Regions from separate parts of the Streptomyces sp. NPDC104096 genome, predicted to be linked through region 1. Evidence: riboswitches for the same ligand, from Rfam matches in the RefSeq annotation. Region 1 holds a riboswitch; each other region holds the start of a gene.

Region 1 (7,142 bases):
ACCCTCGCCGACGAACGCGTTGATGAAGTCGCCGTCGAGGCCGACCGAGCCGACGGTGATGGCGGGCCTGCCGGTGAGCTTCTTGGTCCAGCCGGCCAGGTTGAGGTCGGAGCCGTCGAACTCCGGGAGCCAGTAGCGGCGGGTGGAGGCGTGGAAGGCGTCGACGCCGGCCGCGGCGAGCGGGGCCAGGAGCGTCTCCAGCTCCTGCGGGGTCCCCGCGAGCCGGGCGTCGTACTGCTGCTGCTTCCACTGCGAGTAGCGGAAGATGACGGGGAACCGGGGCGAGACCGCCGCGCGCACCGCGGCGACGATCTCCGCGGCGAACTTCGTCCGGGCCACCGGGTCGCCGCCGTAGGCGTCGGTGCGGCGGTTGGTGCCCGCCCACAGGAACTGGTCGATCAGATAGCCGTGCGCGCCGTGCAGTTCGACCCCGTCGAAGCCGATGCGCTCGGCCTCGGCCGCCGCCTTGGCGAACGCCTCGACGACGTCGTCCAGGTCCTGCTGGGTCATGGCCCGGCCGGTGACCTCGGCGCCCTCCTTGTAGAGGCCGGAGGGGCCGACCGGCGGGGCGTCCGCGAACGGCGGCTGGCCCGCGCGGCGCACCATGCCGATGTGCCACAGCTGCGGCACGATCGTCCCGCCCGCCGCGTGCACGGCGTCGGTGACCTTCGCCCAGCCCGCCAGCTGCTCCTCGCCGTGGAACCGCGGCACCCGGTCGCTCTGCCCGGCCGAGTCGTGGCCGACGTACGTCCCCTCGGTGACGATCAGGCCGACGCCCGCGGCGGCGCGGCGGGCGTAGTAGGACACCACGTCCTCGCCCGGGACCCCGCCCGGGGAGAACTCGCGCGTCATCGGCGCCATCACGATGCGGTTGGGAACGGTGAGGCCGTTGATGTCGACGGGCCGGGACAGGATCTCGGCCGCACGGGAGACGGCGGACTCGGTGACGCTCACGTGGGGGGCTCCTCGCGAAGTGACGATAGACCGGACGGTATGTGCATACGCATATAACGCTTGCCTACCTCAACGGCACCGCGGCCCGAGCGCATTCCGCCTCCCGGCCCCCACCCCCTGTGATCCCGGCCACGCCGCGCACCGGCCGCCGGAGCGGGGACACCGGCCCGCCCGAGCGCGGGCCGGTCGGGGCGGGGAAAAGCCCGAGGGCGGTACCACCCGTCGCCGGGTGGTACCGCCCTCGGTGGGGACGCGGATCGACCAGGGGTCGATCAGAAGTCCATGTCACCGCCCGGCATGCCGCCGCCGGCCGGGGCCGCGGCCTTCTCCGGCTTGTCGGCGATGACGGCCTCGGTGGTGAGGAACAGCGCGGCGATGGAGGCGGCGTTCTGCAGGGCAGAGCGGGTCACCTTCGCCGGGTCGATGATGCCTTCGGCGATCATGTCGACGTACTCGCCGGTGGCCGCGTTCAGACCCCAGCCCACGGTCAGGTTGCGGACCTTCTCGACCACGACGCCGCCCTCGAGACCACCGTTGACGGCGATCTGCTTCAGCGGGGCCTCCAGGGCGAGCTTCACGGCGTTGGCGCCGGTCGCCTCGTCACCCGAGAGCTCGAGCTTCTCGAACACCGCGGAGGCCTGGAGCAGGGCCACGCCGCCACCGGCGACGATGCCCTCCTCGACGGCCGCCTTCGCGTTGCGGACGGCGTCCTCGATGCGGTGCTTGCGCTCCTTGAGCTCGACCTCGGTGGCGGCACCGGCCTTGATGACGGCCACGCCGCCGGCCAGCTTCGCCAGGCGCTCCTGGAGCTTCTCGCGGTCGTAGTCCGAGTCCGAGTTCTCGATCTCGGCGCGGATCTGGTTGACCCGGCCCTGGACCTGGTCGGCGGAGCCGGCCCCGTCCACGATCGTGGTCTCGTCCTTGGTGATGACGACCTTGCGGGCGCGGCCCAGGAGGTCCAGGGTCGCGTTCTCCAGCTTGAGGCCGACCTCCTCGGAGATCACCTCGCCGCCGGTGAGGATGGCGATGTCGTTCAGCATCGCCTTGCGGCGGTCACCGAAGCCCGGGGCCTTGACGGCGACGGACTTGAAGGTGCCGCGGATCTTGTTGACGACCAGGGTCGACAGGGCCTCGCCCTCGACGTCCTCGGCGATGATCAGCAGCGGCTTGCCCGACTGCATGACCTTCTCCAGGAGCGGGAGCAGGTCCTTGACGGAACCGATCTTGGAGTTCGCGATCAGGATGTACGGGTCGTCGAGCGACGCCTCCATACGCTCCATGTCGGTGGCGAAGTACGCCGAGATGTAGCCCTTGTCGAAGCGCATACCCTCGGTGAGCTCCAGCTCCAGACCGAAGGTCTGGGACTCCTCGACGGTGATGACGCCTTCCTTGCCGACCTTGTCCATCGCCTCGGCGATGAGCTCGCCGATCTGGGTGTCGGCGGCGGAGATGGAGGCCGTGGAAGCGATCTGCTCCTTGGTCTCGACATCCTTCGCCTGCTCGAGCAGGGCGCCGGAGACGGCCTCGACGGCCTTCTCGATGCCGCGCTTGAGGGCCATCGGGTTGGCACCCGCGGCGACGTTGCGCAGACCCTCGCGGACGAGCGCCTGGGCGAGGACGGTCGCGGTGGTCGTACCGTCACCGGCGACGTCGTCCGTCTTCTTGGCGACTTCCTTGACCAGCTCGGCGCCGATCTTCTCGTACGGGTCCTCGAGCTCGATCTCCTTGGCGATGGAGACACCATCGTTGGTGATCGTGGGGGCGCCCCACTTCTTCTCGAGGACGACGTTGCGGCCCTTGGGGCCGAGCGTCACCTTCACGGCGTCCGCGAGCTGGTTCATGCCGCGCTCGAGGCCGCGCCGTGCCTCCTCGTCGAACGCGATGATCTTGGCCATGTGAAGTGGTCCTCCCGGACTGGGGTGGATTGCTCCGGACCGTGCTGGCGCCCGCGACGGACGGCTCGCACGCCTCGTGGTTCCTTGCCCCACCCGGCCTGCGGGCCTCACCGACCCGATCCTTCGTTGTCACTCTCACCTTCAGAGTGCTAACGCAATGATTAGCACTCGCCCCTGCCGAGTGCAAGCGCCTCCGGTTGACGAGTGCGAGCGCCTCCGGGTGATCCGCAGGTCCCGGGCGGCGGCACCCGGACATGCCGAAGGGCTCGCACCCCATGGGGTGCGAGCCCTTCGACGAAGAACAGAAGAACGTCGCTGCAATAAGTCGGCGCGTGCTTCAGCCGGTCGCCAGGCGGACCATGTCCGCCTGCGGCCCCTTCTGACCCTGCGAGATCTCGAAATCGACCCGCTGGCCCTCTTCCAGGGTGCGGTACCCGTCCATCTGGATCGCGCTGTAGTGGACGAACACGTCCGCACCACCGTCGACCGCGATGAAGCCGTACCCCTTCTCCGCGTTGAACCACTTGACGGTGCCCTGAGCCATGCCTAACTCCCCTATTACTGGCCCTTGCACAGATCCGCACTTCGCGGATCCGGGTCAGACCTCACCCCCCATGGGACGGGGGCGTGCGCCGGAACGCGTCGACCGCGGCTGAATGTATCTGTCCAACTGCCGTCTGCAACAGGTCAATCGGACGAGAAATCCGGGCACGACGGACCTGCGGAACGCCTGCAATTCGCCGCATTTCAGGGCAAGTTGGGCCAGGCATAGGGAGCGAAAGGCGCAAAAGACCTGCCCACTTTGGCTACTTCTCGTCGCCCGTGCGGCAGGTGGTGAAGGTCGCAAACCCCGGAATCGGGAGCGGGTTCCCCAACTCTACCGCGCTCAATCACACAGAATTGCCCCCTCCGCTTCTCTCGCGGAGGGGGCAATTCGATGAACGCTCGGTAACCGAGGTTACCGAAGGTAATGATCAGCCTCCGGCGACCGCCGGAATGATGGAGACGCCGGCGCCGTCCGGGGTCGCCGTCTCAAGACCCTGCTCGAAGCGGACGTCGTCGTCGTTCACGTACACGTTGACGAACCGGCGCAGCTTGCCCTGGTCGTCCAGGACGCGGGCCGCGATGCCGGTGTGGTTCTTCTCCAGGTCGGAGATGACCTCGGCGAGGGTCGCGCCCTCGGCGCTCACCTCCGCGGCGCCGCCGGTGTAGGTGCGCAGGATGGTGGGGATGCGGACGTTGACGCTCATGATGCGAGGCCAGCCTCTCGGAAGGAGTCCAGGTTCGGGCGGATGGTGGCGGTCAGACCGGTGCCTGCCACCGCGTCGAGGGTCTTCAGGCCGTCACCGGTATTCAGCACGACGGTCGTCAGGCTCGGGTCGAGCAGGCCGCTCTCGATGAGCTTGCGGGTCACGCCCACCGTCACGCCGCCCGCCGTCTCGGCGAAGATCCCCTCGGTCCGCGCCAGCAGCTTGATCGCGTCCACGATCTGCTCGTCCGTCACGTCCTCCACGGCACCGCCCGTGCGGCGCGCGATGTCGAGGACGTACGGCCCGTCGGCCGGGTTGCCGATGGCGAGGGACTTGGCGATGGTGTTCGGCTTCTGGGGCCGTACGACGTCATGGCCGGCCTTGTAGGCCACGGACACCGGCGAGCAGCCCTCCGCCTGGGCGCCGAAGATCTTGTACGGCCGGTCCTCGACGAGGCCGAGCCTGATCAGCTCCTGGAGCCCCTTGTCGATCTTCGTGAGCTGGGAGCCCGAGGCGATCGGGACGACCAGCTGGTCGGGCAGCCGCCAGCCGAGCTGCTCGCAGATCTCGTACGCCAGGGTCTTGGAACCCTCCGCGTAGTACGGCCGCAGGTTGACGTTGACGAAGCCCCAGCCCTCGCCCGCCGGGTCGCCGATCAGCTCGGAGCAGAAACGGTTCACGTCGTCGTAGTTGCCCTCGATGCCGACGAGTTCACCGCCGTAGATCGCGGCCATGACGACCTTGCCCTGCTCCAGGTCGTGCGGGATGAACACACAGGAGCGCAGACCGGCGCGGGCGGCGGCGGCGCCGACGGCACCGGCCAGGTTGCCGGTGGAGGAGCAGGACAGGGTGGTGAAGCCGAAGGCGCGCGCGGCCTCCAGGGCCTGGGCGACGACCCGGTCCTTGAAGGAGTGCGTCGGGTTGCCGGAGTCGTCCTTGACGTACAGCCCGCCGGTGACACCGAGTTCGCGGGCCAGGTTGTCGGCCTTGACGAGCTGGGTCCAGCCGGGGTTGATGTTGGGCTTGTCCGCCACGTCCGCGGGGACGGGCAGCAGCGGCGCGTAGCGCCAGATGTTCGCGGGTCCCGCTTCGATCCGCTTGCGCAGCTCCTCGGTCTCGTACCGCGAGAAGTCGTAGGCGATCTCGAGCGGGCCGAAACACTCCTCGCAGGCGAAGACCGGGCCGAGCGGCACCCGGTGTCCGCACTCGCGGCAGGAGAGCGCCGCGGCGGAGCCCAGATCGACGGGGTTCGTGGTGCTTACAGCAGTCTGCGCAGCCATGGAGGCGAGGCCCTTTCTCCTCATCTTCCTCACGACGCACTTCGCCGTGAGACGGATTTGGCACCTTCCCGAGCCGGGAGCCTCGCGTGCACGAGAAACCGACTGGAGGGTTGCCGGGGCTTCATCGGGCCGTATCCCTCTGCCCCTCTGGATGAGCGGTATGAAGTTTTCAGCGGTCGGCCACCCTGGACATGCGATGGTCATCCGCGTTGTTCAAGACTGTAACCGAAGGCCCCGACAGTTGAGAGAGTCGTCCGAACCGCGAGATGCCCGTGACCGTCGACCGCTGTCGCGGCGGGCACTCCCACCCGCCGCGAGCACGCAGAACGCAGAAGGAGCCGCCGCTGTGCTGGAAGAAGTCGAGCGCTGGCTGAGCACCCGCTCCTGGTCCGTCAACGACCGCCCGCTCCACAAGATCCTCGCCGCGAAACGCGCCCGGGGCCAGTCGGTCTCCGTCGTCCTGCCCGCGCTCAACGAGGAGGAGACGGTCGGCGACATCGTCGCCGTGATCCGGCACGACCTGATGCAGCAGGTCCCGCTCGTCGACGAGATCGTCGTCGTCGACTCGGGATCCACCGACCGCACCTCGGCGGTGGCCGCGGCCGCGGGCGCCCGGGTCGTCCACCGCGACGCCATCCTGCCCCGCATCCCGGCCGTGCCCGGCAAGGGCGAGGTGCTGTGGCGGTCCCTGCTGGTCACCGGCGGGGACATCGTCTGCTTCGTCGACGCCGACCTCAGGGAGTTCTCCTCCGACTTCGTCTCCGGCATCGTGGGCCCGCTGCTCACCGATCCGGACGTCGACCTGGTCAAGGCCATGTACGACCGCCCGCTCGGCGGGGCGGCCGGCCAGGGCGGCCGGGTCACCGAGCTGATGGCCCGCCCGCTGCTGAACATGCACTGGCCGCAGCTGGCCGGCTTCGTACAGCCGCTCGGCGGCGAGTACGCGGCCCGGCGCTCCCTGCTGGAACAGCTGCCCTTCCCGGTCGGGTACGGGGTGGAGCTGGGCATGCTGGTCGACTCGCTGCACCTGGTGGGCCTCGACGCGCTCGCCCAGGTGGACGTCGGGGTGCGCAAGCACCGCCACCAGGACGGACAGGCACTGGGCCGGATGGCCGCCGCCATCTACCGCACCGCGCAGCTGCGGATGGCCCGCGGGCATCTGATCCGGCCCTCCCTCACCCAGTTCGAGCGGGGCCGGGACGGCTTCGAGCCGCGCACCTACTCCGTGGACACGGAGGAGCGGCCGCCGATGGCCGAGATCGCCGAGTACGCGTCACGCAAGGTGGCCTGACGGATGCGTGTGGTGATGTTCTCCAGGGGGCCGTATACAAATGGTTCCGGACTGTCGCGGGCCTTCCGTACGTTTGAGCGTTTCCGGGCCGGGCTAGGTTGAGGCGTATGGCTTCCACGCACGCTGCTGAGGTGCTGGTCGCGTCCAACCGCGGCCCGGTTTCGTACGAGGTGCGCGAGGACGGCTCGCTGCACGCCCGCAGGGGCGGCGGCGGGCTGGTCTCGGGCCTGTCGGCCATCGGGCCCGACACCGGGGCGCTGTGGGTGTGCTCCACCCTGTCCGACGACGACCGCGAGGCGGTGCGGCGCGGCACGGGCGAGCCGGGCGTGCGGATGCTGGACATCCCGGCCGACGTGCACGCCGACGCCTACAACGGCATCGCCAACTCGGTGCTCTGGTTCGTCCACCACATGCTGTACCAGACCCCGCTGGAGCCGGTCTTCGACGCGGAGTTCCGGCGTCGGTGGGCGTC
Region 2 (7,142 bases), on a different contig from region 1:
CCAACGCCGGCTCCGAACAGTCGCTGGTCGGCGCCTCCGGGGCGATCTCCGCGGTCCTCGGCGCGTTCCTGTACCTGTTCCCCCGGGCGCGGGTGACCAGCCTCCTGCCGTTCCTGTTCTTCCTGCCGCTGCGCTTCCCGGCATGGGTCGTGCTGCCCTTCTGGGCGGCCCTGCAGTGGGTGGCGGCGGGCCGGGCCACCCAGGGCCCCGGCGTGGCCTACCTCGCCCACCTGGTGGGCTTCGGCGCGGGCTTCGCATACGCGTGGCTGCGGTTCGGCCGCAGCCGCGGCCCGGCCCGGCAGGTCAGGCCCGCCACGGGCGACGGCGGCTGACCGGCCCGACCGGCCGCCGCGGCCTTGGTGGGTCCGGGATCACGTCATAGAGTGAGGGCCCCGGCCGAGAGAGAGAACCAACCGTGATCACCGCGATCGTCCTTATCAAGACCAGCGTGGACCGGATCCCCGAGATCGCGGAATCGATCGCCGCGCTGGACTCCGTCAGCGAGGTCTTCTCCGTCACGGGCACCTACGACCTGATCGCGATGGTGCGGGTGGTCCGCCACGAGGACCTGGCGGAGGTCATCCCGGGCCGGATCAGCAAGATCCCCGGCGTCGAGGGCACGGACACGCACGTCGCGTTCCGCACCTACTCCCAGCACGACCTGGAGGCGGCGTTCGCGATCGGTCTCGACAGCTGAGCCCCTCCCCCGCGGACCGGTGAGGGCCGGGCGCGCGGTTCCCCGCGCCCCTCGATCGCGCCTGCCCGCAGGCGGCCTCAGGGGCGCGGGGACCGCGCGACCGGCCACGACGGCGCCGCGCAACGGGCCCGGTCAGACCGCGGGCACGCAGCGGCCGTCCTCGGTCCGGTAGCGCCACTTCGCGCCGTCCCTGACCAGTTCCCGCACCGCGGTCACGAAGCGCTCCACGTGCTCGTCCGGCGTGCCCGCGCCGAAGCTCACCCGGATGGCGTTGAGGGACTTCTCGCCCGGCGCCGCCTCGGGCGCGCCGCACTCGCCCTGGCTGCCCGGGTCGCTGCCCAGCAGGGTGCGCACCAGCGGGTGGGCGCAGAAGAGGCCGTCGCGGACGCCGATCCCGTACTCGGCGGAGAGGGCGGCCGCGAAGTGGGAGCTGTTCCAGCCCTCCACCACGAAGGAGATCACCCCGACCCGCGGGGCGTCGTCGCCGAAGAGGGAGAGGACCCGCACCTCGGGCACCTCGGCGAGGCCCGCCCGGACGGTGTCGATCAGGTGCAGCTCACGGGCGACGAGCGTGTCGAAGCCCGCCTCGGTGAGGGCCTTGCAGGCGGAGGCGATGGAGTAGGCGCCGATCACGTTCGGCGAGCCGGCCTCGTGACGGGCGGCGCTGTCGTGCCACTCCACGTCCACTCCCCCGTCCGCGCGCCGGGTGACCCGTCGGCTCGCGCCGCCGCCGGCCAGGTACGGCTCGGCCTCGCGCAGCCAGTCGGCGCGGCCGGCCAGGACCCCGGAGCCGAACGGCGCGTACAGCTTGTGGCCGGAGAAGGCGACCCAGTCGACGTCGAGGTCGCGGACCGAGACCGGGTGGTGCGGGGCCAGCTGGGCGGCGTCCAGGACGATCCGGGCGCCGTGCGCGTGGGCCGCCGCCGCCAGCTCGCGGACCGGCCACAGCTCGCCCGTGACGTTCGAGGCACCGGTGACGCAGACCAGGGCCGGGCCGTACGGGTCGCGGTCGGCCAGGGCGCGTTCCAGGGTCTCGACGGCCTGTTGCGGGGTGCGCGGGGCGTCGAGGTAGGTGACCCGGGCGTCCTGCCAGGGCAGCAGCGAGGCGTGGTGCTCGGTCTCGAACACGAAGACCTCGCAGCCGGCCGGGAGCGCGGCCGCCAGCAGGTTGAGGGAGTCGGTGGTGGACCGGGTGAAGACCACCTGGTCGCCGGTGCGGCAGTCGAGGAACTCCGCGACCGTCCGGCGGGCGTTCTCGAAGAGGTCCGTGGACAGCTGCGAGAGGTAGCCGGCGCCGCGGTGGACGCTGCCGTAGTACGGGGCGTACGCCGCCACGTCGTCCCAGACGCGCTGGAGGGCGGGGGCGCTGGCCGCGTAGTCGAGCGCGGCATAGGTGACTTCGCCGCCCGTGACGAGCGGAACGGTGACATCACGGCCCAGAACGGCCAGCGGGGCACAAACGGTCTGGGCGGAGGCAGCGGTGGAGACGGACATGGGGAACTCCCGTGAGCGGCAAGGCGGAATCACCACGCGAGCACACGGGCTCGAGCGCGGAGAAAGGAGAATGGGGTGTGCGGAGGCGGGGCTCTACGCCCTAGCGCATTCGCTTGCTCACGGGTGGCTCCCTCGATGACCAGGACCCCTGGTGCTGGGCTCGTTCAGGAGCCGTCGAGGGGTCCGCGCTTGCCGTAGACCTCGCTGCCTACGACCTGGTCCTCACCCGGGGCACCCCGCCACGGACGGAGGGTTGCCGGACAGTCGGCCGGGGCCTCATGACTGTCACTCATGACCTGTTCGTCATCCTGCCACACGGCCTGTGAAGCGCAAGGCGCGGTCCGCATCCTGGACCGCGCCTCGCCCCGCTCCCCGGGCCGGGCCCCGCGCCGCCTCGCCCGGCCGCGCCGCACGCGGCCGGGGAGGGAGGATCAGGCGTTGCTGACGGCCACCCAGCGCTCCAGCGTCCGCCGGGCCGCGCCGGAGTCGATCGACTCCGCCGCCCGGTCCATGCCGGCGCGCAGCTGCTCGGCCAGCGTCCCGGAGCCCGGCCGCAGCGCCACCAGCGCCGCCGCGGAGTTCAGCAGCACGGCGTCCCGCACCGGGCCGCCCTCGCCGTTCAGCAGCCGCCGCGCCACATCCGCGTTGTACGAGGCGTCGGCACCGCGCAGCGCCTCCACCGGCACCGGTTCGATGCCGACGTCCCTCGGGTCGAAGGCCTCCTCCGTCACCCGGCCCCCCCGTACGACCCACACCCGCGAGGTGGCGGTCGTGGTCAGCTCGTCCAGGCCGTCGTCGCCGCGGAACACCAGCGAGGAGTTGCCGCGCTCGGCGAAGACACCCGCGATGATCGGCGCCACCCGGGCGTCGGCGACGCCGACCGCCTGCGCGCGCACCTTCGCCGGATTGGTCAGCGGGCCCAGGAAGTTGAACACCGTCCGGATGCCCAACTGGCCACGGGCGGCCGCCACATGGCGCAGGGCCGGGTGGAACTTCACCGCGAAGCAGAAGGTGATCCCGGCCTCCTCGGCGACCTCCGCCACCCGCTTCGGGGTCAGTTCGAGGTTGACCCCGAGCTTCTCCAGGACGTCCGAGGCGCCCGACGCCGACGAGGCGGCCCGGTTGCCGTGCTTGACGACCTTGGCGCCGGTGCCCGCGATGACGATCGAGGACATCGTGGAGATGTTCACCGTCTTCGCGCCGTCGCCGCCGGTGCCCACGATGTCGACGGTGTCGCCCGGCACCTGGATCACATTGGCGTGCGCGTACATCGCCTCGACCAGACCCGTGATCTCCTGGACGGTCTCGCCCTTGGCCCGCAGTGCCACCGCGAACCCGGCGATCTGCGCGTCGGTGGCCTCGCCGCGCATGATCCGGTCCATCGCCCAGGCGGTGCTCGCGGCGCTCTGGTCGCGGCCCTCCAGCAGACCGTTCAGTACCGCGGGCCAGGAACGGCCCGCCGCGGTGTCGCCTCCAGCGGGGGTCACAGCGCTCATCAGCCGCTCCTGGTTCGTAGACACGTACAGACTCGACTACAGCCTATCCAGCGCCGGACACGGCGAAGGACCCCGTCCGAAGACCGGACGGGGTCCTTGTGTGCGCGTGGCGAGCGCAGCGATCAGTGGTGGCCGTGGCCGCTCGTGATCTCCTTGTACTCGTCGACAGTCGGCTTCTCGATCTGGCTGTCCTCGTCGAAGTACGCCTTGCTGATCTTGGCGCGCAGCTTCTGCGAGCCCTTCAGCTTGCGCTCGACACCGTTCTCGTCGACCGTCGGGCCGAGTTCGAGCGGCTGGTACTGCTCGTGCGCGGTGAGGGTGTGCAGCTGCTCCTGGCTGAGCGGCTCGTGGATCTCGATGAACTCACCGTGCGGCAGGCGCTTGATGGTGCCGGTCTCGCGACCGTGCAGCACCTTGTCCCGGTCCCGGCGCTGGAGGCCGAGGCAGATCCGCTTGGTGACGATGAACGCGATGACCGGTCCGACGAAGAAGAAGATCCGGACGAACCAGGTGATCGAGTTGATCGACAGGTGGAAGTGGGTGGCCCACAGGTCGTTGCCACCGCCGACCAGCGTGATCATGTACATCGTGACCCAGGCGGTGCCCAGGGCCGTACGGGTCGGCGCGTTGCGCGGGCGGTCCAGGATGTGGTGCTCGCGCTTGTCGCCGGTGATCCAGGACTCGATGAACGGGTACAGCGCGAGCGCGGCGAGCACGACACCGAAGAGGACCAGCGGGATGAACACGCCCAGGACCAGCGTGTGGCCCCAGATGTTGATCTCCCAGCCCGGCATGTAGCGGATCAGACCCTCGGCGAAGCCCATGTACCAGTCGGGCTGGGCGCCGGTCGACACCTGGTCCGGACGGTAGGGGCCGATGGCCCAGATCGGGTTGATCTGCGCGATCGCCGCGATGGCCGCGATGGCACCGAAGACCAGGAAGAAGAAGCCTCCGGCCTTGGCCATGTAGACCGGCAGCAGCGGCATGCCGACGACGTTCTTGTTGCTCTTGCCGGGGCCCGCGAACTGCGTGTGCTTGTGGTAGAAGACCAGGATCAGGTGGCCCACGACCAGGCCGAGCATGATGCCCGGCAGCAACAGGATGTGGATCGAGTAGAACCGCGCCACGAAGTCGTGGCCCGGGAACTCCCCGCCGAAGAGGAAGAACGAGATGTACGTGCCGACGATCGGCATGGACAGGATCGCGCCCTCGGTGAAGCGGACACCGGTGCCGGAGAGCAGGTCGTCCGGGAGCGAGTAACCGGTGAAGCCGGTGAACATGCCCAGGACGAACAGCAGGAAGCCGAACAGCCAGTTGATCTCACGCGGCTTGCGGAACGCGCCGGTGAAGAACACGCGCATCATGTGCACGAACATGCCGGCGAGGAAGATCAGCGCCGCCCAGTGGTGGATCTGCCGGATGAGCAGACCACCGCGCACCTCGAAGGAGATGTGCAGGGTCGAGCTGAACGCCTCGGACATCAGCTGTCCCTGGAGCGGGACGTAGCTGCCGTGGTACACCACCTCGTTCATCGAGGGGTGGAAGAACAGCGTCAGATACACACCCGTGAGGATGATGATCAGGAAGCTGTAGAGGCAGACCTCACCCAGCATGAACGACCAGTGGTCGGGGAAGATCTTGCGCATGTTGGCCTTGGCCAGGGAGTAGATCCCCAGCCGGCCGTCGGCCCAGTCGGCGATCCGCTCGCCGGCCGGCGCCTTCCCGCGCGAGCGGGACTCGGTGGTGGTCGTAGTGCTCATCCGCGCTCCCAGAATGCAGGACCGACGGGCTCTGCGAAGTCGCCGAGCGCCTCGAGGTAGCCCTCGGGGTTCACGCCGATGCGCAGCTGCGGCAGGGCGTGACCGGCGGGACCGAAGATCACCCGGGCGCCGTCGGACAGGTCGAAGGTGGACTGGTGGCAGGGGCACAGCACGTGGTGCGTCTGCTGCTCGTACAGGGAGATCGGGCAACCGACGTGGGTGCAGATCTTCGAGTACGCGACGATGCCGTCGTGCGACCACTCGAGCTCTTGCTTGTCCTTGATGTCGTCCGGCTGGAGCCGGACGATCATCACGGCCGCCTTGGCGATCTCGTTCTGGAACTCCTCGTCCGTCTCCTCCAGGCCCTCGGGCTTGACGAAGGTGAGCGAACCGACGGCCACGTCCGAAGCGCGCAGCGGCTGGTTCGTGTTCATGTTGACGAGGAGCTTGCCCTTGGACCACATGGTGTGGCGCATCTTGTCCTCGGGCAGCGGACCGAGGTCGCGCAGGAGGACGACGCCGGAGAGCGGGAACAGCGCCAGCGCACCGAACATCGTGTTGCGGATCAGCTTGCGACGGCCGAGCGCGGACTCCGTGGCGCCTTCCTTGAAGTCCGCGAAGACCTTCGCGCGGACCTCGGGGGACGCCTCGATCGGGTGACGCTCGTCGGCGACCTCCACGTCGGACATCAGGGTGCGGGCCCAGTGGACCGCGCCCGCGCCGATGCAGAACAGCGCCGCGCCCAGGGTCAGACCCAGCGCGAAGTTCAGCGCGCTGATGTGACCGATCGGGAACACGAAGATCGACTTGTCCGGCGGGATCGTCACGTACGACGCGATGAAGCCGACGGTGGCCAGCATCGACAGCGTGAACAGGAAGGCGACCGCACGCTCGGACCGCTTCGCGGCCCGCTCGTCGATGTCCTGGATCCGGTGCTCGTGGGGCGGCAGCCCCGGGTCGGCGAACGGGTTCTGCTCGTCCGCGACGTCCACGGCGCCGTGCGCGTGGGCCTGCTCAGCGGGCAGGTTCTCTTCTGGAATGTCTTGGCTACTCATGACTTCTTGGCCTTTGCGGTCCGAGCGGCGACCCAGACGGCGACCGCGACCAGGGCGCCGAGACCGAAGATCCACGCGAACAGACCCTCGCTGACCGGCCCGAGGCCGCCCAGTTCGAGACCGCCGGGGTTCACCGTCTCATCGCTGTTGACCGCGTTCAGGTACGCGATGATGTCCTTCTTGTTCTGCTCCGACAGGGTGGTGTCGGGGAACGAAGGCATGTTCTGCGGGCCGGTCTGCATGGCCTCGTAGATGTGCTTCGGGTCCACACCCTCCAGGTCCGGCGCGAACTTGCCCTCCGTGAGGGCACCGCCCTTGCCGGTGAAGTTGTGGCACTGCGCGCAGTTGGTGCGGAAGAGCTCGCCGCCCTTGGCGATGTCCGCGCCCTCGGGGCCGTACTGGGCCGAGGTGGGGACGTTCGGGCCGGCGCCCAGCGACGCGATGTAGGTCGCGAGCTGGTCGATCTGGGCCTGGCTGTAGATGTTCTTCTTCTTCACCACCTGCGGGCCCTGGGAGGTCGCCGCGGGCATACGGCCGGTGCCGACCTGGAAGTCGACGGCCGCGGCGCCCACGCCGACCAGGCTCGGACCGTCGGAGGTGCCCTGACCGCCGGTGCCGTGGCAGCTGGCGCAGCCGACGG
Region 3 (7,142 bases), on a different contig from region 1:
GCGCGACGAGGTCTCCGCCGTCCACTACCCGGGACTCGAGTCCAGCAGGTGGTACGAGGCGAGCCGGAGGTATCTGCCGCGCGGCGCCGGTGCGGTGGTCTCCTTCGAGCTGCGTGACGGGGTGGAGGCGGGCAAGCGGTTCGTGGACGCGGTCGAGCTGTTCAGCCATCTCGCCAATATCGGCGACGTACGCAGCCTGATCATCCACCCGGCGTCCACCACCCACAGCCAGCTGGACGAGGAGCAGCTCACGGCGACCGGCGCCTCACCGGGCCTGGTGCGCCTGTCGGTCGGCATCGAGAACCTCGCCGACCTCAAGGCGGACCTGGAGGCAGGCTTCCGCGCGGCCAAGGGCGCGTCCTGAGCACCGTACTGACGCCCCCTCAGGAACCCCTCCCGCCGGCTACCGGTGCCTGGCGGGAGGGGGACCCGCCGGGACGTCGCCGGTGGTACAGCCGTGAGAAGCCGCTCTCGCTGGAGGCGGGTGGCGAACTGCCCGGCTCGCGGCTCGCGTTCGAGACATGGGGACGGCTCGCGCCGGACGCCTCCAACGCCGTCCTCGTGCTGCACGCCCTCACCGGGGACAGCCACGTCGCCGGACCGGCGGGACCCGGGCACCCCACCCCCGGCTGGTGGGACGGCCTCGTCGGACCGGGACGCGCCCTGGACCCGGACCACTGGTTCGTCGTGGCGCCCAACGTCCTCGGCGGCTGTCAGGGCAGTACCGGTCCCTCCTCGCTCACACCGGACGGACGCCGCTGGGGCGGTGACTTCCCCTTCCTGACACAGCGCGACCAGGTGGCGGCCGAGGCCGGCCTGGCCGACGCGCTGGGCATCGACCGCTGGGCACTGGTGGTCGGCGGTTCGATGGGCGGGATGCGGGCTCTGGAATGGGCCGTGTCCCGTCCCGGGCGAACCGGCGCACTCCTGCTGCTCGCCACGACCGCCGCGGCGAGCGCCGAGCAGATCGCCTGGACCGACATCCAGCTGCGCGCCGTCCGCGCCGACCGGAACTGGCTCGGAGGCCACTACCACGACACCGGCCGCGGCCCGCACACCGGACTCGGCCTGGCCCGGCGGCTCGCCCACGTCACCTACCGCAGCGAGCCGGAACTCCAGGTCCGCTTCGGACGTACGCCCCAGGGCCCGGAGGACCCCTGGGACGGCGGCCGGTACCAGGTCGAGTCCTACCTCGACCATCACGCCGCCAAGCTGGTACGCCGCTTCGACGCGGGCAGCTACGTCGTGCTGTCCGAGGCCATGAACAGCCACGACATCGGCCGGGGCCGCGGTGGCGTGCGCGCCGCCCTGCGCCGGGTGACCGCCCCCACCCTCGTGGCGGGGGTCGATTCCGACCGCCTCTACCCAGCGGCTCAACAGGCGGAACTGGCGGCCGGCATCCCCACCGCCGACAACCTCCGGCTGATCGAATCCCCCCACGGCCATGACGGCTTCCTCATCGAGGTGGCGCAGGTCGCCGACCTCGTGGGCGAGCTCCTTCCCCGAAAGGGCGCCGGGCGCAGTGGGCCGTGACCGTCCGCCGTCTCCGGCCTTCGACGCCACGGACTCCGCCCGGAACCGCCCCCTGTCACACCACGCTCACCGGATGCCGTACCGCCGCTCCGAACAGGTACCCCTGCGTGTTCGGCACGGCGGTGTCCGGCTGGGTGCGGCCGGCCGTGTCCGTGGCGCGGGCCAGCAGGTGGGTGGGGCCGGGTGTGTCGGGCTGCCAGCCGAGGGACCAGCGGGTCCAGGTGCCGGCCCGGGGCCGGTCGTGCAGCCGGGCACGCCGCCAGGTGGTACCGCCGTCGGTACTGACGTCGACCTCGGCGACGGCTCCCGCCCCCGACCACGACCGGCCGTGCAGCACGTGTCTGCGGCCGGCCGTGAACGTGGCCCCGCTCGCCAGCTCGAAGGCGCTCTTCGTGGTCTGCCGGGTGAGCGGCGCGCTGCCGTTCTCGGGGTAGGTGGAGCCGAACAGCCGGTAGAAGGTGGTGTTCCAGGGCGAGAACAGCGGCTGTGCGGACACCTCGATGTCGCCGACCCACTTGATCGACGCGATCCCCACCCATGAAGGCACCAGCACCCGTACCGGATGGCCGTGATCGTACGGGAGCGGGTCGCCGTTCATCTCGTACGCGAGCAGTACGTCGTCCAGGGCCTTGGCCAACGGCAGCGGCCGGCGTACCCGGCCCAGGCTCTCGCCGCCGCTGACGTACTCGGCGTCCAGACCGCGCGGCTGCACGTCCACGGCCCGAGCGGACAGCCCGGCCCTGCGCAGCACGTCGGCCAGGCGCACCCCGCGCCAGCGCGCGACGCCGATCGCTCCGAGGGTCCACGGGGTGCCGGTGACCGTATCCCCTTGTTGCGTCGTGTAGTAGGAGCGGCCGTTCCCGGCGCATTCGACGAAGGCGGTCCGGGTGACGGCCGGCAGCGCGCGCAGATCGTCGTACCCGAACTCCACCGGCCGGTCCTCCCCCGGGCTGCCGCGCAATCCGCTCCCCCACAGCCGTAGCCGCCAGTCGTCGGCGTCCAGGACGGGGGTGGCGGTGTGGTTGCGTACGAAGAACAGTTCGTTCGGGGTGTGGTGGCCGGTTCCGCGCAGTGCCTCCCAGCGGGTCTCGGCGTTGGTGCCGCGCTCGATGAACCACTCGGCGGGCAGCGGCTTGACGATCGTCCGGTCGGCGGCGCGGGCGGGCTGTACGGCACCGAGCGCGGTCGCGGAGGCGGTCGCGGTGAGGAGGGTGAGCAGCCGACGGCGGGTGACGCCGTCGGCTCTGGCCTCACCTGCGAGCCACTGGCGCAGTCTGCGGCGGTCGTACTCGGTTTCGTGGTGTCGGTCGGCCGGGGTGGGTGAAGGCATGGCGGGTCCTCGTCATGACGGGGCGGGACGAACGAGAGGGCACGGCGCGAGTCGGCGCGGGCAGCCCCCGGACGGGCCGATGTACGCCCGACCGGCTTGTCCTGGAAGGAGGTTGGCGGCAGCGCGGGATCAGCCGGTCGTCCGACACAGCGCGGCGGCCACGCGGACGAGGTCCACGGCGCGACGGCGGGTCAGCGGCTCCGACAACGGCATGGCGGGATGTAAGCACGCGGGGCGGAAGGCGTCAACGGAGCCGTCGGGCCGGTGAACCGCACGTCCTGGCGGGTCCGTCGGCGTGGCTGCCGCGCCCCGCACCCGACCGGCGGGCCGGGCGGCGGCGCCTCACACGAATGACATACAGCCGTCACACACGACAGGAATGCGGGCTCACCGACCACCCGTTCCATTGACATGACTGTTGGCGTAGCACTCAACGCATCCGATGCGCAGAACCAGGTCGACGCCAGTGTGCGACTGGCCGAGGAGGCCGCGTCCGCCGGGCTGCGGTCCGTGTGGTTCGGCCAGAGTTTCGGCGCGGACTCACCCCAGCTCGCCGCGATCGTCGGGCGCGCGGTACCGGAACTACAGGTGGGCACCTCCGCGATCCCCGTCTTCGGCCGGCACCCCCTGCCGGTCTCCAGTCAGGCCCAGACCGCCCAGGCCGCCACCCACGGCCGCTACCACCTCGGACTGGCCCTGGGCACGAAACTGCTGACGGAGACCGGCTTCGGCCTGCCGTTCCGGCGGCCCATCGCCCGGCTGCGCGAATTCCTCACCGCACTGCGCCAGTTGACCGAGACCGGCACGGCCGACTTCCACGGCGAGCTGCTCACCGCCACCACCCCGATCCCCGCGCGCGTACCGGGCGCGGAGTCCGGTGTCCCGTTGCTCGTCGCCGCGATGGGCCCGCAGGCGCTGCGGGTCAGCGGCGAGCTGGCGGACGGGATCCTGCCCTACCTCGCGGGACCGCGCGCCCTCTCGGAACACATCGTGCCCGCCCTGACCGCCGCGGCCGATGCCGCCGGACGGCCCGCGCCCCGGGTCGTGGCGCTGGTGCCCGGCGTGGTCACGGCCGACGTCGACGCGGTGCGCGCGAAGGTCACCGAGGACCTCGCGTTCTACGAACAGGTCCCGTCCTACGCCCGGGTCATCGAGCTCTCCGGCGGCCGTCGCGCCGCGGACCTGGCCGTGATCGGCGACGAGAAGACGGTCGAGGCCGAGGTACGGCGCTACCGCGACGCCGGCGCGACCGAGGTCGTGTTCTCGGGCACCGAGATCGCGGGAGCGGCGGACCGGCGCCGTACCTGGGCACTCCTCGGCGAACTGGCCGCCTGAGCCCGTCGGATCCACCGGACCCACAGAGCCCCCGCATCCCCGTCCCTGCATCCCCGCATCCCCGCACGAGGGCGAACCCCCGTACACCGAAGGAGATTTGATGACCACCGAGGCGACCACGGCAGACCTGCGTGCCTTCACCGAACAGTGGCTGGAGTGGTACCGCGAACAAGAGGCCCGGCTCTCCGGCCCGCACGGGTTCCTGGCGATCACCGGCCTGCACTGGCTCGACGACCGGCCGCAGCGTTTCACCGACGCGCCCGGCACCTGGCACACCGGCCCCGACGGGGTCGTCGTCACGCTCGACGACGGTGAGGAACTGGTCGTCGACGGGAAGCCGGTGAGCGGTGAGCACCGCTTCGGCGTACTGCCCGAACGCGGTGGCGTCGACGCGGTCTGGAAGGACGCCGTCATCGAGGTCGCCAAGCGGGGCGGTCATGACATCGTGCGCCCCCGGCACCCGGACGCGCCGCTGCGCACGGCCTTCACCGGGACACCGGCCTACGCCCCCGACCCGCGCTGGACCGTGACGGGCCGTTACGTCCCCTTCGACGAGCCGCGGCCCACCACCGTGGGCGCCGTGGTCGAGGGCCTGGAGCACGTGTACGACGCGCCCGGCAGGATCGAGTTCGAGCTGGACGGGCACCGACTGTCGCTCACCGCGTTCCCCGGGGCCGGTCAGGGCCGGTTGACCGTGCTGTTCACCGACGCGACCGCCGGGGTCACCACCTACACAGCGAGCCGGACCCTGTCCGTCGAACGGCCCGCCGCCGACGGCACGGTCGTCCTGGACTTCAACCGGGCCACGAACCTGCCGTGCGCCTACACGGACCTGGCCACCTGCCCGCTGCCGCCGGCGGAGAACCGGCTGAAGGTGGCGATCGAGGCGGGCCAGAAGATCCCGCGCGAGCGCGGCGGTTCCTGAACCATGACCTTCCGGGCGTGACCGCGGCCGTCCCCACGTCGCCGCGGGAGCGTCCGGTCGCGGCATTGACGTACGTCGGAACCGCTCCGTACGATCAAGAACGGCATTGAGTGTCAGCGTCAAGCCCTGGCTCGCTGACCGGCAACCCTCCCGCGCGGCGGGGTGCTCCAGGTGAAAGCCCGGCGGGATCAGCGACGATCCCCGCAAGCGCGTGGCCCTGTGTTCAGGGCCGACGAGGTGGAGGACCGTGATGCGACGCGATGGTGGCCCTGCCGCCTCCTCCCTGGTCGCCATGGTGTTCTCCCGGCTGGCGCGCCGACGCCACATCGATCTGAAGCGCTCGACCAGCTGCCTCTGTCAGGCCTGACGGCCCTTCCCGCGGCCGGGCTTCGGCGACCTTCCTCGCCGACGGTCGACATCCGTCACACCCATCAGCGGTCGATATCCCCCGTTTCCTGCTGATCTTCCTGATCTTCCTGATCCGCTTTCCGCCCAGCCCCTGTCCGCAGGGCACTTCCCCGTCATCGGCATCGCGCCGACCGGGACCGCGCGCCTGTGCGCGGTCGTGCCTCGTGCGGTGCTCCATGCCGGGCGACGCATAGAGGAGAACCTCTCGTGAGAGCACTACCGGATTTCAGAACTCCCCGATGGGCAACGCTCACCGCCCTGCTCACCACCGGCGTGCTGCTGACCGCCTGCGGGTCGGGCACCGACGGCTCCGGCACAGGAGGCGGCAAGCCGCGGTCCGGCGGCACCCTGACCTTCGCCGTGGGTTCGGACGCCGGCTGCGTGGATCCCCAGCAGGTCGGCAGCAACGACACGATCTACTCGGTGCGCCAGATCGTGGACTCCCTGACGGACCAGGATCCCAGTACCGGCAAGATCGTGCCGTGGCTGGCGAAGAGCTGGGACATCAGCGCCGACTCGACCGCCTTCACCTTCCATCTGCGCTCCGGTGTCACCTTCAGCGACGGGTCCCCGCTGACCGCCCAGGTGGTCAAGGACAACTTCGACGCGGTGCCGAAGCTCGGTGTCCTGGGGACTCTGGCCGAGGGCTATCTGAGCGGTGTCGAAAGCACCACGGTGGTCGACCCGCTCACCGTCAAGGTCACCTTCCAACAGCCCAACGCCCAGTTCCTGCAAGCGACTTCCACACATTCGCTGGGGATCGAGTCCTCGGCGAGCGTGACGAAGTCACCGCAGCAGAAGTGCAGTGACGGGGTGATCGGGTCCGGACCGTTCGTGCTGAAACAGTACGTGCAGAACCAGTCGGTCACCCTGACCAGACGCCCTGGCTACGCCTGGGGATCCTCGCGGTGGAACAAGCGGGGCGAGGCGTATCTGGACCGGGTGGTGTTCAAGGTCGTACCGGAGGCGGGCGTACGCGCCGGCAGTCTCCGGTCCGGTCAGGTGGACGCCATCGGCAGCGTGGGCCGGGCCGACGAGGCGGCGCTCAAGGGCGGCCAGGTCGCCCTCCAGCGGCGGGCCAACCCCGGCATCGTCTTCGGACTCGCCCTCAACAACGCGCGGCCGGTCCTGAAGGACATCAGGGTCCGCCGGGCGATCCTGTCCGCCGTCGACCGGAAGCAGATCGCCGACACCGTCTTCCCCACCGGCACCCGGGCGGCCACCAGCGTCCTCGCACACACCACGCCCGACTACACCGACCTCGCCCCGGATCTCGCCTTCGACGCGGCCAAGGCGAAGTCCCTGCTGGAAGAGGCCGGTTGGCAGGTGGGTGGCGACGGCATCCGCGTCAAGGACGGGCGGAAGCTGAGCCTGACCATCGACTGGGTTCCCAACGCGGCCACGAACCAGCCCGCGTTGGAGCTGATACAGCAGCAACTGAAGTCCGTCGGCGTCCAGGTGACCCTCCGGCAGCTCCAGCTCACCCAGTTGTCGCCGATACAGCAGTCGGGCGAATACGACGTGATCTGGAGCAACATCACCCGCGCCGACCCCGACATCCTGCGCAGCACCTTCTCCACGAAGCTGGCCAACTTCTACCGCGTACCGGCA
Region 4 (7,142 bases), on a different contig from region 1:
TCTCGATCAGGTAGTTGATCGCGTCGGCGATCGGCTCGGCGAGACCGCTGCCCTTTTTCGAGGTGGCCGCGATCAGGCCCTGGAGCGACGCGCCGGCGCCGGAGAACGTGCCCGCGTTGGCCGTGGGCGCGGGCGTCTTCGCGGTCTGGGTGACGTGGTAGGAGATGGTCGGGTTGGGGCCGAAGTGCGCGTCGATCCTGCCGCTGTTGAGCGCCTGGTAGACGCCGTTGTTGTCCGGGTAGTGCTTGACGGTGAGCGTCTTGCCCTCGCTCTGCAACTTCTTCTGCCACTCGAGGAGGATGCGCTCCTGGTTGGTGCCCGACCCGACCTCGACCGTCTTGCCCGCCAGGTTCCGGTAGTTGCCGTCGAACCTCCACTTGCTGGTCTTCAGCACCTCGAACGCGAGGTTGTCCTGCCGGTAGGAGGCGAACTCGTACTTCGTCTTGCGTTCCTCGGTGTCGGTGACGTTGGAGAAGGCCACGTCCACCTTGCCGCTGTCGACGCCGATGAAGAGATTGTCCCAGGTGAAGTTCTCGCTCTGCGGCTCGAGACCCAGGACCGCGGCGACCAGTCGGCCGATGTCGGTCTCGGATCCGGTGAGGGTCTTCTGGTCGTCACCCACGAACTCGAGCGGGGCGGAGCCGGAGGGCAGAGCGCCGTGGCCGATCACCAGCTTGCCGCTCTTGCGGACGGCCGCGGGCAGCTCGGCGCTGATCGACTTGACCTCGGACACCTTGAGCGTGGTCTCCTTGGCGGCGCCGTGCGAGAGCTGACCGATGGTCACACTCCCGGAGACGGCGTCGTCCGTCTTGGTGGCGGCGGCGCTGTCCCCGCCACAGGCGGTGAGCCCGGTGGCGAGAGTGGCGACAGCAGTCGCCGCTGTGATGCCGCGAATCAGGCTACGTCGGGTGACGTGGGTAGACATGGCCGTTCCTTGTCGCTCGGGAGGAGGTGGTGGCGTGGGGGAAGGAGATCGTCGGTGCGCCGTGGGGACGCAGGGGAAGGCGGTGGACCGGACGACTCTGCTCAGGACCACGTGGTCCAGCTCAGGACGTACGCGATCCAGCTCAGGACGTACGGGGTCCACTCGTTCAGCCGGGTGCGAAGACCGGACGGCAGACGAAACCGCCACGCCCGAGGAGGCCACGGAGGCCGACGACCGGCATACGGCCGGCCGGTCCACCCTCCGCGTCACATCGACGAGCGCTGCTTCAACCGGCTGAAAGGCTTCGCGAGATCGCCCTCAGGCACGGCGGAACCGCGGCCTCATCCGGTGCGGCGGTCGGACTCTCGCCGTTCCCGCTCCGGTCAGGCTCCGTACGACAACGGAGCCCAGGTCACGAGCCGTGGGACGGAGGTCAGCAACAGATCTCGTCGAACTGGTCGGCGCGGCGGCTCACCCAGAACGGGTCGAGCAGCACCATGTGTGCCGTGCCAGTGGTTTCCATGGCCGGATATAAGCACACCACCGACAAGGGCGTCCACCATGCGTCCACTGGACGGGACCGGAGCGCACCGCCGAGGCGTCAGGCCTCAATCCACCTTTATGTGCCTGCTGTTCGCTCCGCGTCGCCGCCTTCCCGGCGCGTCTTGACGCCGGAAGAACAGCCGCTCTACGGTGTGCCCGAGCTACGAGTTCCGGTGATCAAGCCCTGGCTGGCCGGACGGCAACCCTCGACGCAGTGGGGTGCCCCAGGTGAAGGCTCGGCGGATCTCATCCTTCTGCAAGTGCGCTCATCACAGCCCCGCAGCGGGCCGGAACCAGGGAGGACGGCATGGCGACGCCCTTGATGCTGTGCTCCCGGCGCCATGTCGACCTGCTGCTGGTCTCCAGCTGTCTGTGTAAGGCCTGAAACCGCCCTTTCCGGGCCCGGAGCCTGCCCGCCCGGCCGTGTTCCGGCCGGCCGCCTCGCCGTGTTCCGGGCCGGTAGACCCGCCGGCCTGACCGTGTGACACCCCACCCCCGTTCTGACGTGATTCGGCCCGCCGTCGGCGCAGGACTGCGCCGACGGCTGCCTCACGCATCCCTGCTGCGGAAACAGAGACCCCTGATGGCACTGCACAACGGCCCGACACCGAACAGACCCCTGCGGTCCGGTCTCGGCGCGATCTCCCTCGGCACGGCGTTCCTGGTGGCGCTGACCGGCTGCACCAGCAGCAAGGACGGCGAGACCACCAGCTCCGCCGAGGCCCTCACCATCGGCACCACCGACCAGGTCACCAGCATCGACCCGGCCGGCTCCTGGGACGCGGGCTCCGGCACCGTCGAGAGCGAGGTCTACGCGGCCCTGCTCAGCCAGAAGAACGGCTCCGCGGACGTCTCACCCGACCTCGCCACCGGGATCGAGCAGACCGGGCCGAAGGAGTACACGGTCACGCTCCAGAAGGGCCTCGAGTTCGCCAACGGCCACGAACTCACCTCCTCGGACGTCAAGTTCAGCTTCGACCGGGACCTGAAGATCGCCGACCAGAACGGTCCTTCGTCGCTGCTGTACAACCTCGCCTCGGTCGCTGCCCCGGACCCTGCCACCGTCATCTTCACCCTCAAGTCGGCCAACGACACCCTCTTCCCGAAGGTCCTGTCGACGGCCGCGGGCTACATCGTGGACGAGCAGGTCTTCCCCGCGGACAAGATCCTCGACGACAAGTCCGTCGTCGCCGCCAAGCCGTGGAGCGGGCCGTACGGCGTCACCGACTACGACAAGAACTCCCTGGTGTCGTTCACCGCCAACGCGCGCTACAAGGGGCAGCTGGGCACGCCGAAGACCAAGAACGTCCAGCTGAAGTACTACGCCGACGCCGGCAACCTGAAGCTCGACGTCCAGCAGGGCGCCCTCGACGCCGTCTACCGCACCCTCACCATCACCGACCTGGACGACCTCGCCAAGCAGAAGGGCGTCAAGGTCCACACCGGTGCCGGCAACGGCATCCGCTACCTCGTCTTCGACTTCGCCACCCAGCCCTACGGCACCAGGACGAAGGACGCCGACCCGAAGAAGGCCCTCGCCGTCCGCCAGGCCGTCGCCGACTCCGTCGACCGCTCCCAACTCGCCCAGCAGGTCTACAAGAACACCTACCAGCCGCTCTACACCTCCGTCCCCGACGGCCTGACCGGCGCCACCCCCTCCTTCACGTCGCGCTACGGCGACAAGAAGGGCGGCCCCGACAAGGCCGCGGCGGCGGCCCGGCTGAAGGCGGCGCGGGTCAAGGCCCCGGTGACGCTCGACCTCCAGTACAACAGCGACCACTACGGCTCCTCGTCGGCCGACGAGTACGCGCTGGTCAAGACCCAGCTGGAGGCCACCGGACTGTTCAAGGTGAACCTTCAGTCCACCGAGTGGACCCAGTACGGCAAGGACCGCGTCAAGCACCTCTACCCGCTCTACCAGCTCGGCTGGTACGCCGACTACCTCGACGCGGACAACTACCTCTCGCCCTTCTACTCGGCCAACAGCTGGGTCGCCAACGGATACGACGACCCCGCCGTCCGCGCCCTGGTCGAGAAGGAGGAGACGGAGACGGACACGGCCAAGCGCACCACGCTGATCCAGCAGGCGCAGGACAAGGCCGCCGCCCAGGTACCGCTGCTGCCGCTGCTCCAGGGCTCCACCGCCATCGTCACCCGCAGCGACATCAGCGGCGTGCCCGACGAGCTGGACGCCACGTACCAGTTCCGCTGGGCGGGACTCGCGACGAAGTGAGCACTCCGACGCAGCAGACCATCGGCGCTGTCGGCACCCCGGCCCACAGCGCCGCCGGTCACGGATTCGCCCGCTACCTGGTGATCCGCTTCCTCCTCATCATCCCCACCGTCCTGATCCTCGTCAGCCTGGTCTTCTTCCTGATGCGGCTCACCGGAGACCCGATCAGCGCGGCCTTCGGCGACCGCCTCACCCCCGACCAGCTCCACGCAAAACTGCACCAGGCCGGCTACGACCGGCCGTTGCTCACCCAGTACCTGGACTATCTGCGCTCGCTGGCCGTCGGCGACTTCGGCCGCACCGTCACCGACAACCAGCCCGTGACCCACGTCCTGAGCACCTACGGCGCCGCGACCGTCGAACTCGCCTGCTGCGCCCTCCTGGTGGCCCTGCTCATCGGCGTCCCGCTCGGCATGGTGGCCGCCTCCCACCGCGACCGGGCACCGGACGCGGCGCTGCGCCTGTTCGCGATCCTGACCTATGCCACCCCCGTCTTCTTCGTGGGCCTGCTGCTGAAACTCGTCTTCGCGATCTGGCTCGGCTGGCTGCCCTCGTCGGGCCGGGCGAGCACAGGCGTGCAGCTCTTCCTCCAGAACCAGACCAGCACGACCGGCGTGTACCTGATCGACGCCCTGCGCAGCGGCGACACCACCGCCATCGCGGACGTGCTGCGGCACGCCGTACTGCCGGGACTGGCCCTGGGCCTGCTCGTGGCCGGCATCCTGCTGCGCCTGGTGCGAACCAACCTGATCGGCACCCTCTCCAGCGACTACGTCGACGCCGCCCGCTCCCGCGGCGTCGCACAGCTGCGGCTCATCACCCACCACGCCACCCGCCCCGCCCTCATCCCCGTCGTCACCGTCCTGGGACTCCAGGTAGCCGGGCTCCTCGGCGGTACCGTACTGACCGAGACCACCTTCGAGTGGAAGGGCCTCGGGTACGAACTCGCCCGCTATCTGACGTCCCGTGACTTCCCGGCTGTACAAGGCATCGTGGCCCTGTTCGCCGTCGTCGTCGCGGTGACGAACTTCCTCGTCGACGTCGTCGCCGCGCTCATCGACCCGCGAGTGAGGTACTGATGACGCTGCTCCTCACCCGACGACTGCCGCCACGGCCACGCATCAGGACCGGCGCGGGAGTGCAGCGCGCCATGCTGCTCACCGGCCTGGTCCTCACCGCGCTCTTCCTGCTCACCGCGCTGCTCGGCCCGCTGCTCGCCCCGCACGGCTATGCACAACTTGGTGACTCACAAGGCCTGTTCGGCTCCCAACAGCACCCGAGCACCGCACACCCACTGGGCACGACCATCACCGGGTACGACGTCCTCTCCCGCACGAGCTGGGGCGCACGCACCGCGCTCCTGATCATCGCCGCCGCGCTGCTGCTGTCGGTGGTGCCGGGCGCGGTGCTCGGACTGGTCTCCGGCTACCTCGGCGGCAGACTGGACAGGCTACTGGTGGGAGTCGCGGACGCGCTGTACGCGTTCCCGCCGCTGCTGCTCGCCATCGTCATGTCGATCGTGATCAGCGGCGGCCGGTCCAGCCTGACCGGCGGCCTCGGCGCGGCCGCCTGCTCGGTCGCCGTGTCCTTCGTACCCCAGTACTTCAGGGTCGTCCGCGCGGAGGTGATCCGGGTGAAGGCCGAACCCTTCGTCGACGCCGCCCGCGTCATCGGCACCGGCCCCTGGCGCATCATGACCCGCCATGTGCTGCGCAACTCGGTGCGCACCCTCCCGCTGATCTTCACGATCAACGCGTCGGAGGCCATCCTCACCCTCGCCGGCCTCGGCTTCCTGGGCTTCGGCATCGAACCCAACTCCGCCGCCGAATGGGGCTACGACCTCAACCGCGCCGTCGCCGACGTCACCTCGGGCATCTGGTGGACCGCGATCCCACCGGGCCTGGGCATCGTGCTCACCGTACTGGGCACGACCCTGCTCGGCGAAAGCCTCACCGACCTGGCCGACCCACGGCTGCGGAGGCGGACCAGCACCCCCGGCCCTCTCACGGACGGAGCCGGCGACGATGACTGATCTGCTGCGCATCGAGGACCTGCACATCGACTTCGCCACCGACGCCGGCACCGCGCCCGCGGTCCGTGGCGTGAGCCTGTCCGTCGCCCCCGGCGAGGTGCTGGCCCTGGTCGGCGAGAGCGGCAGCGGCAAGACCGTCACCGCCCGCTCGGTCCTCGGCCTGCTGCCCGACACCGCGACCGTCCACGGCCGCGTCCTCATCGGCGACGGCTCGCGCGAACCCGAGGAGAACGTGCTCACCGCGTCCGCGGCCCGGCTGCGGGCCCTGCGCGGCGCGCACGCCGCGATGGTCTTCCAGGAGCCCTCCACCGCCCTCAACCCGGTCTTCACCATCGGCTGGCAACTCACCGAGGGCCTGCGCGCCCACGGCCGCGGTGGCGGCAAGGCAGAACGGCGCGCCCTCGCCGTGGACTGGCTGGCCAAGGTCGGCATCCCCGACCCGGCCACCCGCGTCGACCACTATCCGCACCAACTGTCCGGCGGCCAGAAGCAACGCGCGGTCATCGCCATGGCCCTCGCCCTGGGCACCAGGCTCATCGTCGCCGACGAACCGACCACCGCCCTCGACGTCACCGTGCAGGCGGAGATCCTCGAACTGCTCCACCGCTGCCGCACCGACTTCGGCACCGCCGTCCTCCTCATCACCCACAACATGGGCGTCGTCGCCGACCTCGCCGACCGCGTAGCCGTCATGCGCTCCGGAGCGGTGGTCGAACAGGCCCCGGTGCACGACCTGTTCACGGCGCCGGTACACCCGTACACCAGGGAACTGCTGACCGCCGTACCGGACTTCGGGGCCGGCGGACGAACCCCAGCCAAGGCGGCCGACGCCGAGGCCCAGCCGGTCGTGAGCGCGCGCGGGCTGACCGTCGACTATCCGGGACGCCTGGGCCGCAAGGCCTTCCGTGCGGTGGACGCGGTGACCTTCGACATCCGCCCCGGTGAAATCCTCGGGCTGGTCGGCGAAAGCGGCAGCGGCAAGACCACCATCGGACGGGCCGTCGCCGGACTGACCCCGGTCACCGGCGGCCGACTGAACCTGTTCGGCGAGCCGTTGACCAGGAGACGGAAGACCACCGGACAGATCGGCTACGTCTTCCAGGACCCCGCCTCCAGCTTCGACCCACTGCTGACCATCGGCGACAGCATCGCGGAACCTCTCGTCGTACACCGCCGCGAACCGGACGCGAAGGCGATCCGGGCACGCACCGAAGCGCTGCTCGAAGCCGTACATCTCCCGCGTACTTACGTGGACCGCTACCCGCACGAGCTCAGCGGAGGCCAGCGACAGCGTGCCGGCCTCGCCCGCGCCCTCGCGCTGCGGCCCCGCCTGCTCATCGCGGACGAGCCCACCTCGGCACTGGACGTCTCGGTACAGGCCAAGGTCCTCGACCTGTTCGGCGAGCTCC

What was found. Region 1 has a riboswitch for S-adenosylmethionine ahead of thrC (threonine synthase). Riboswitches for the same ligand answer to the same signal wherever they lie in the genome.
Region 2: another riboswitch for S-adenosylmethionine. It lies ahead of ACZ60B_RS07750 (aminotransferase class V-fold PLP-dependent enzyme); the one in region 1 lies ahead of thrC (threonine synthase).
Region 3: another riboswitch for S-adenosylmethionine. It lies ahead of ACZ60B_RS36065 (putative leader peptide); the one in region 1 lies ahead of thrC (threonine synthase).
Region 4: another riboswitch for S-adenosylmethionine. It lies ahead of ACZ60B_RS21355 (ABC transporter substrate-binding protein); the one in region 1 lies ahead of thrC (threonine synthase).

Annotation. Positions count from the first base shown of each region.
Region 1 covers NZ_JBVJMD010000021.1:109,886-117,027, reverse strand. Annotated here, with positions in the region: gene ACZ60B_RS22375 (NADH:flavin oxidoreductase) at 1-954, opposite strand, end outside; gene groL (chaperonin GroEL) at 1,227-2,849, opposite strand; gene ACZ60B_RS22365 (cold-shock protein) at 3,187-3,393, opposite strand; gene ACZ60B_RS22360 (MoaD/ThiS family protein) at 3,824-4,099, opposite strand; gene thrC (threonine synthase) at 4,096-5,379, opposite strand; SAM riboswitch class I at 5,397-5,537, opposite strand; gene ACZ60B_RS22350 (glucosyl-3-phosphoglycerate synthase) at 5,726-6,670, shown strand; gene ACZ60B_RS22345 (alpha,alpha-trehalose-phosphate synthase (UDP-forming)) at 6,778-7,142, shown strand, end outside.
Region 2 covers NZ_JBVJMD010000005.1:32,835-39,976, reverse strand. Annotated here, with positions in the region: gene ACZ60B_RS07760 (rhomboid family intramembrane serine protease) at 1-332, shown strand, start outside; gene ACZ60B_RS07755 (Lrp/AsnC family transcriptional regulator) at 416-697, shown strand; gene ACZ60B_RS07750 (aminotransferase class V-fold PLP-dependent enzyme) at 830-2,191, opposite strand; SAM riboswitch class IV at 2,372-2,488, opposite strand; gene trpD (anthranilate phosphoribosyltransferase) at 2,623-3,687, opposite strand; gene qcrB (cytochrome bc1 complex cytochrome b subunit) at 3,810-5,447, opposite strand; gene qcrA (cytochrome bc1 complex Rieske iron-sulfur subunit) at 5,444-6,502, opposite strand; gene qcrC (cytochrome bc1 complex diheme cytochrome c subunit) at 6,499-7,142, opposite strand, start outside.
Region 3 covers NZ_JBVJMD010000059.1:8,668-15,809, reverse strand. Annotated here, with positions in the region: gene ACZ60B_RS36090 (bifunctional o-acetylhomoserine/o-acetylserine sulfhydrylase) at 1-364, shown strand, start outside; gene metX (homoserine O-acetyltransferase MetX) at 361-1,533, shown strand; gene ACZ60B_RS36080 (sulfite oxidase) at 1,589-2,863, opposite strand; gene ACZ60B_RS36075 (LLM class F420-dependent oxidoreductase) at 3,275-4,198, shown strand; gene ACZ60B_RS36070 (DUF1684 domain-containing protein) at 4,299-5,123, shown strand; SAM riboswitch class IV at 5,226-5,339, shown strand; gene ACZ60B_RS36065 (putative leader peptide) at 5,374-5,490, shown strand; gene ACZ60B_RS36060 (ABC transporter substrate-binding protein) at 5,739-7,142, shown strand, end outside.
Region 4 covers NZ_JBVJMD010000020.1:48,669-55,810, forward strand. Annotated here, with positions in the region: gene ACZ60B_RS21350 (transporter substrate-binding domain-containing protein) at 1-925, opposite strand, end outside; SAM riboswitch class IV at 1,628-1,737, shown strand; gene ACZ60B_RS21355 (ABC transporter substrate-binding protein) at 2,052-3,701, shown strand; gene ACZ60B_RS21360 (ABC transporter permease) at 3,698-4,780, shown strand; gene ACZ60B_RS21365 (ABC transporter permease) at 4,780-5,733, shown strand; gene ACZ60B_RS21370 (dipeptide ABC transporter ATP-binding protein) at 5,726-7,142, shown strand, end outside.